Regions from separate parts of the Paenibacillus sp. J22P218 genome, predicted to be linked through region 2. Evidence: riboswitches for the same ligand, from Rfam matches in the RefSeq annotation. Region 2 holds a riboswitch; the other holds the start of a gene.
The links. A riboswitch is a leader RNA that binds a small molecule or an ion and turns the genes downstream of it on or off. The one in region 2 is predicted to bind thiamine pyrophosphate.
Positions count from the first base shown of each region.

Region 1: linked by a shared signal. The riboswitch ahead of AC0YN0_RS27820 (acetylornithine deacetylase) and the one ahead of AC0YN0_RS06475 (ABC transporter substrate-binding protein) in region 2 are both predicted to bind thiamine pyrophosphate.

Region 1 covers NZ_JBWDNL010000008.1:75,085-78,494, reverse strand. Annotated here, with positions in the region: gene AC0YN0_RS27830 (LLM class flavin-dependent oxidoreductase) at 1-617, shown strand, start outside; gene AC0YN0_RS27825 (GNAT family protein) at 756-1,232, shown strand; TPP riboswitch at 1,520-1,629, shown strand; gene AC0YN0_RS27820 (acetylornithine deacetylase) at 1,697-3,052, shown strand; gene tenA (thiaminase II) at 3,033-3,410, shown strand, end outside.
Region 2 covers NZ_JBWDNL010000001.1:1,562,795-1,566,204, reverse strand. Annotated here, with positions in the region: gene AC0YN0_RS06485 (ABC transporter permease) at 1-106, opposite strand, end outside; gene AC0YN0_RS06480 (thiamine-binding protein) at 96-398, opposite strand; gene AC0YN0_RS06475 (ABC transporter substrate-binding protein) at 427-1,473, opposite strand; TPP riboswitch at 1,696-1,811, opposite strand; gene AC0YN0_RS06470 (GerAB/ArcD/ProY family transporter) at 1,885-2,997, opposite strand; gene AC0YN0_RS06465 (Ger(x)C family spore germination protein) at 3,014-3,410, opposite strand, start outside.

The DNA of each region.
Region 1 (3,410 bases), on a different contig from region 2:
CAACTCAAACCTTGCAGCACGCGCAAGCATTCTATGAAGATGTGAAAGGGCGTCTAGCCAAATATAACCGAAGCCGCGAGGACGTTAAGATCATGCCTGGAGCGTATATTACGGTTGCGAAGACGGAGGAAGAAGCTCGCAGGAAGCGTCAAGAGCTGAACAAGCTCATTATGCCGGGCGCCGGACTTCTCTTTTTATCCGAGTTTACGCAAATCGATTTTCGAGGCTTCCATCCTGACGATCCATTCCCGGATTATGACAATTATGCGGATCCGTCGAACCCTCGTATCCGTTACAAAATTATTTGCGATATAGCCAATCGAGAAGGGCTAAGGACGCTCCGCGACATCTACGAACGCATCTCTTCGGCGCGCGGGCACTTGGAGGTAATCGGCACTCCTGAGCAAGTAGCGGATCAATTAGAGGAGTGGTTCGTCAAGGGAGGAGCGGACGGCTTCAATGTCATCCCGCCAACCTTCCCGGAAGACCTTAACCTGATCGTTGATCTCGTTATACCAGAACTGCAAAGAAGAGGTTTGTTCAGAGAGGAATATGAAGGGAATACGCTGCGGAGTCATTTGGGACTCAAGGTGCCGGTGAATCCTAACGCGAGATAAGCTACTCGAAAGCGCGATCAAACAAAATCAAACAGGAAGCAGGACGATCCTTCGATCCGCTTCCTCTTTATTTTGTTAAGACAACATGATTTGATACAATAGCGTAGAGAGAGAAGAGAGAAAAGGGAGCTAACCAAAATGCCTGCTATTCATACCAAGCCATTCGATCAAGAGATGCAGACCTTATTAGGCGAATTGAAATCCGGTTATCATGCCGGGGAACTCAGCAAGAAGGATAGCTCGGAAATTCCGAAAGAAATACATTTGATTGAAGCTGGCTCTAATTTGGTCGGCTACGGCGTGGTTTGGGAATACGCTAATGGGAAACAGTTAATCCACAAGGCGGAAAAAGATTATTTTAGCGATGACGAGAAGTATCTGGAGAAGGACTTCTATATTGATATTAAAAACAAAACTGATTTTATATTCATTGAAGCGCTGGATGTTCTAAAGGAATATGAGGGTAGCGGATATGCGGCTTTCTTTATTAACTGGCTTAAAGTGAAATACGCTAATAAAAAAGTGTATGTATATACATTAGATAAATCACGTAATTTTTGGTTTAAGATGGGCTTTGAGGTTCTGGGGAGTACGTCATGGATGACCTATAATTAAAACGGCTTTGGCATGTCGTTTCTTCTAATGGACACTTCGAACCCTCAGCGATCATTTTATGAACTTTTCCATTTCTAATGGACATTAAGGTACGTTACAAGCACTTGATGAATCAAAACAGTATTCATATGCCTTCTTAGCGTCGCTTCTGTCCATTAGCCCACCGAAAACAATCGATTGTTAGTCTAAGGGGCTATTTTGTCCGTTACCCGACAGAGCTGCCAGCAAGGGGCTGTGAATTAACTGTTGTTGCCAAAAACTTACTTGTGAGCTATAGTAGTGTTAATTTAATAGAGTATGGGTGCTGGATGAAGTCCGGCTGAGATAGGGAACGTATTTCCCTGACCGTTAATCTGATCCAGGTAATGCTGGCGTAGAGAACTTATCGAATCGTAACCATTCGTTTATTCTCGAATGGTTTTTTTCTGTTGTTCGCGCCTTCTGCCAAGCGAAGGAGACTAGAAATGATTGATTCTATCATTACCAAGGTACAGCAGCAAGCGGAGGAGAGACAGGATGAACTGTTTGCTCTATTGGCTGATTTGATCGCTTTTCCTACCGTTAGCCCGCCTGCGCGAAATACGCTAAAGGCACAGCAATATCTGGAGGAACAGCTTAAGAAAAGCGGCTTCGAAACGGAATTGTGGGAGGTGTATCCCGGCGATCCGAATGTTACCGCGGTTAAACCGGGCACTCAGCGGGATCACTATCAAAGCTTGCTGCTCAATGGCCACATGGACGTAGCCGAAGTAGGGGATACGCGGGAGTGGCAAGGCGATCCATTCAAACTAACGATGAATGACGGCAGAGCTTACGGCAGAGGAACGGCGGATATGAAAGGGGGGCTCGCTGCCCTTCTGTTCGCAGTGAAGCTGCTTGAGGAAGCGGGTGTAGAGCTTAAGGGAGATTTGCTGTTCCATTCGGTCATTGGCGAAGAGGCAGGTGAGGCAGGAACTCGGGCTTGCATGGAGCGAGGATATAAGGCGGATCTTGCCGTAGTCGCGGATACGAGCGGGCTGGCCATCCAAGGTCAAGGCGGAGTCATTACCGGCTGGGTTACGGTACAAAGTCCGGTCACCTACCATGACGGGATGAGATCACGAATGATTCACGCGGGCGGCGGCGTTCAAGGCGCCAGCGCGATCGAGAAGATGGTCAAGTTAATTGCCGGACTTCAAGAGCTGGAGCGTCACTGGGCAATAACCAAATCCTATCCGGGCTTCCCTGCTGGCTCGAATACGATCAATCCGGCCGTTATTGAAGGTGGCCGTCATGCGGCATTCGTGGCGGATCGGTGCTCCTTGTGGATCACGATGCACTTTTATCCGGATGAAGATTATGAAACGGTTGCCGCCGAAATCGAGGAGCATCTGCTTAGAGTAGCAGAGGGAGATCCATGGCTGAGGAATCATCCTCCTACCTTCCGCTGGGGAGGCCGTTCGATGATCGAGGAACGGGGAGAGATATTCCCGTCATTAGTGCTGGATATGGAAGGCAAAGGGCTGAAAGCATTGTCCGCCATCCATCAAGAGGTGCTCGGCGCTGCGCCTGCCGTCGGTATGAGCCCGTCTGTGACGGATGCGGGCTGGCTGGGACGGGCAGGGATCGAGGCGCTTATCTACGGTCCGGGAGAGCTTGCAGAGGCTCATTCCGTAGACGAGAGTACAGACTGGCAAGAGCTGATCGATTACGTGAAAGTAATGATTGCTTTTATTGCGGACTGGTGCAACCGGGTAAAGCCGGAGATGACGGAGAGCGAGCAAGCATCATTGATTCATGATGAAAGGGGCGTGGATAACCATGAGTCGATTCAGCGATAGGCTGTACCGTTCAGCGGAGGCGATATGGGCGAAGAGTCACGCACATCCGTTCCTGACTGAACTTAGAGATGGAAATTTAGACCCTGGGCGCTTTATGTATTATCTCAAACAGGATTACGTGTATCTAATCGATTATGCCAAGATGTTCGCGATAGGCAGCATGAAGGCGCGGGATCTCGACACGATGGTCAAGTTTGCGGAGCTGCTTCATTCTACGCTGAACGTGGAGATGGAGCTTCATCGGCAATATGCGGAGCGCTTCGGCGTAACGCGCGAGGAACTTGCGCAGACGCGTCCTTCTCCGACCACGGTTGCGTATACGAAGTATTTGCTGGACACCGCTTCGCAAGGGCCGCTT
Region 2 (3,410 bases):
GATCGACCTGCCCCCACATCGTCACCGCCTGCCAGCAAGCCAGCAGTGCAGCGATAACGATTACCGGCGGCCATACCTTAGCCCATACGCCCGACTTATTGCCCATCTGGATATTTCTCCAGCAATCTGCCCATCGAAGCGCCGTTTGCCGGATTATAGTAGATTTTCACTTGCGAAATAACGGACGGGCAGCCCATCTCTGCCATCGCTTCGCTCATCTGCTGCACAACCCCTAGCAAAGAGCTGAGTTCGCCTTCCATCGTCGTCTCCAGCGGAGCTACCCGGTAGGGCACGCCCGCTGCCTTTATGATGTCAATCGCCCGATCGACGTACGGAAGGACGCTTTCTCCGCCCGGCGTCGTCGGCAATATTTGAATGCTTACCAGTGCATTATCCATTCGTTTCCCCTGCTTTCGTCAGTATGAATTATTTCTTAGGCAAAAAGTCGTTCGTAAACGCTTTGTCCGCCTCCAGCTCCTTCTCCAGCAGCTTGTGGTCGAACATCCAGTTCGCATAATTTTCCCATACGCTCAGCTTCTGCTCGCCCCATTGCGCGGCATCGTCCTGGTATTTCGGGCTCAGCCACTTCTGGCTTGCGCGAACGAGCTCGGCATTCAGATCCGGCTCTGCCTTAATCAATACTTCGGCAGCATCCTCCGGATTGTCGATCGCATATTGGTAGCCTGCCGCAGCGCCCGCAACGAACGCCTTGACGAGTTCCGGATCCTCGGCGATCAGCTTATCGCTTGTCGCAAGCACGGGCGTATAGTAGTCCAGCTTGTCGCTATAATCGGTCAAATATACCATGTTGATTTTCTCGCCGCGCAGCTCGGCCTCAACACCCGTCCACGCGTAATAAATCCAAGCGAAGTCGATATCGCGCTTAACAGCCGAGAAGAAATCGCCGTCGCCGATGCTCATAATATTAACCTTCTTCACATCCGCTTGCTCCTCTTGCATGAGTGAATCAATGACCGCTTCCTCAAGCGGAGCGCCCCAGCCGCCGTATGTTTTGCCTTCGAACTTCTTCGGCGAATCGATGCCTTTATCGACAGGCGAAGCGAAGCCCGACGTGTTATGCTGAATGACTGCCGCGAGCGATACGAGCGGTACGCCTGCGATACGAGCCATGGTGATCGACTCCTGATAGCTGACGCCGAATTGCACGTTGCCGGAAGCGACCATCTGGTCGGCGCCGCTCTCGCCCGGCTGAATAATTTCAACGTCAAGCCCCTGCTCCTTGAAGAACCCTTTATCCCGAGCGACGTACAGCCCCGTATGATTCGTGTTCGGCGTCCAGTCGAGCACGACCTGCACTTTCGTCAGCGGCTTATCCGCGCCGCTCCCTTCATTCTCTCCCGCGTTGCCGCCCTCCGGCTTGTTGCTGTTCGCGCCGCAGCCTGCAAGTACGATAACGAACGCCATTAATAACGCCATAAGCCTCCAAGTCATTCGTCCAGTTTGTTTCTTCATCCTGCTGTCTCCCTCTCCCTGTATCTCTTTATTGTGTCAAAACGAAACGAATCGAAAGGATATCTTGTCTGTGTCCGGTTGGTTGCCCCCGTGCGATCGACCGTTGCCGCATGCAAAAAAGCGTCCTCCCGTATGGAAGGACGCCTGAAATTCGGCTGCACCTATGCACGCTGCTTCGGCATGACGTTAGAAACACGATCTAACGGTCGTCCCTTGCATGAAACGCGCAAAGCTTATCTTCCCTACGCTGGCATTATCCAGATCAGGTTTATAGGGTCGGGATTGCATGTACATAAATCCCCTCTCAGCCGGCCTAACCAGCTCCCCGGAACATATTCGGTTTCGTCAATATGCCTATTATAGCAAATCCCGACTAAATAGCTATCTTTTTTTGAAGCTAGAAGGCCGGCATTAACCCGTTTGGCCTGCGTCGGAATTCCGCTGCGCCGCCTTCTTGTACCGTTTGCGCACACCGACGATCAGCAGAAGCAGCGGCAGCACGATTTGGAATAACGGAACGATTTTCAGCGTCACATCGAACCCTAGCCATATATGATACGTATTATTCGGCTCCAGAAACGATGCAGCGTAGATGACCATCCCGACTGGCCAGACCAAATGACGGTAAGCCGCCCCCGTCACTTCCTTAAGCGTAAGGACCGCCGCCAAGTACAACGCCGTCATTTTTACATAGAGTCCGATGTATAGCAGCAGCGTAACGATAACGTCCAGCCGCTCGAGGAAATTCGCCAACCGAATCAATTGAACCGCCTGCAGAAGCGGCAGCGCCGTAACCTCGGACAAGGAGAGGCCCAGTACGCTCATCACGAGCATATTCATAAAAATCAAAAAGACAGATACGCCCACTTGCGCCCAGAAGGTGACCTTCCGCAACACTTGCTTCTCCTTCAAATATTTCCAATAGACAAGAAAAATGACCATTTGCCCAAAAGGAAACGAAACCAGATCCGGAAACGCCGCCTTCGCAATCGGGCCTATCCCGTTCTCCATCAGGGGCAGCAACTGGTGAATATCAGGCAGCTTCGCGATAAACAACAGCAAAATAATAAGCAAATAGCTGATCCCCGCAATCGGGAACAGCAGCTGTGTAACACGCACGAACACTTCAAGCCCCTTGCTGACCGTGTACGCAGCGACAAACAGAATGAGCAGCATAATCATCCATTTGGGCGTCACGGTCAAGAGCGCCATATTCGTCAGTTCCCCTACGTCCCGCACATTACGCATCGATTCATAGGCGAACCATAGCGCATAGACAAGTCCAACCGCTCCGCCGAGCCATTTGCCAAAATGCATCAAGATCAGCTCGCCGAGTCCCGCTTCGGGCGCGCGCTTCTGCACCGTCACGTAAACAACGGTCAACAGCAATCCGATGACCGCAGCCATCGTCATCGCAAGCCATGAATCGGGCTTCGCTTTGATGCCAAGCTCGAACAGCGGCGTGCTGCCGATTAAGAAAACAATAATCAGAATAGACAACTGTTGTTTGCCGATCTGCTGCATGGCATCTCCTTTCCGTCTATGAACGCGCCTTCTCCTGCAGTTTCTTAAATCCGCCGCCGCTCATGCCCGCTGAATTCACTTTCACCTTTACGTCAATCTTCACTTCCATCTCCGCAAATAAGTCAGGCCAATCCCCCTTCATCTGCTTCCAAGCGTCCGGATGCCTCTGATGAATGATATTGCCGAAACCGACCACGTCCGCCTTATATCCCACAACAGCTTTCCAACCGTTTTCCATCGTCGCTTTGATCGTCTCGGCTATCACTTGCGCGGTCTCGTCTACTTCTTTCGGCTTATTCATGTCGCCGCCGCAATTGTACTCGAGCAGCGTGCCTTCCGCTTTTGTCTCAATATGCATCGTCCACTTGCTGCCGGAACGTTGCGGGCGAAGCATCGTTCTCGCCTTCGTAATG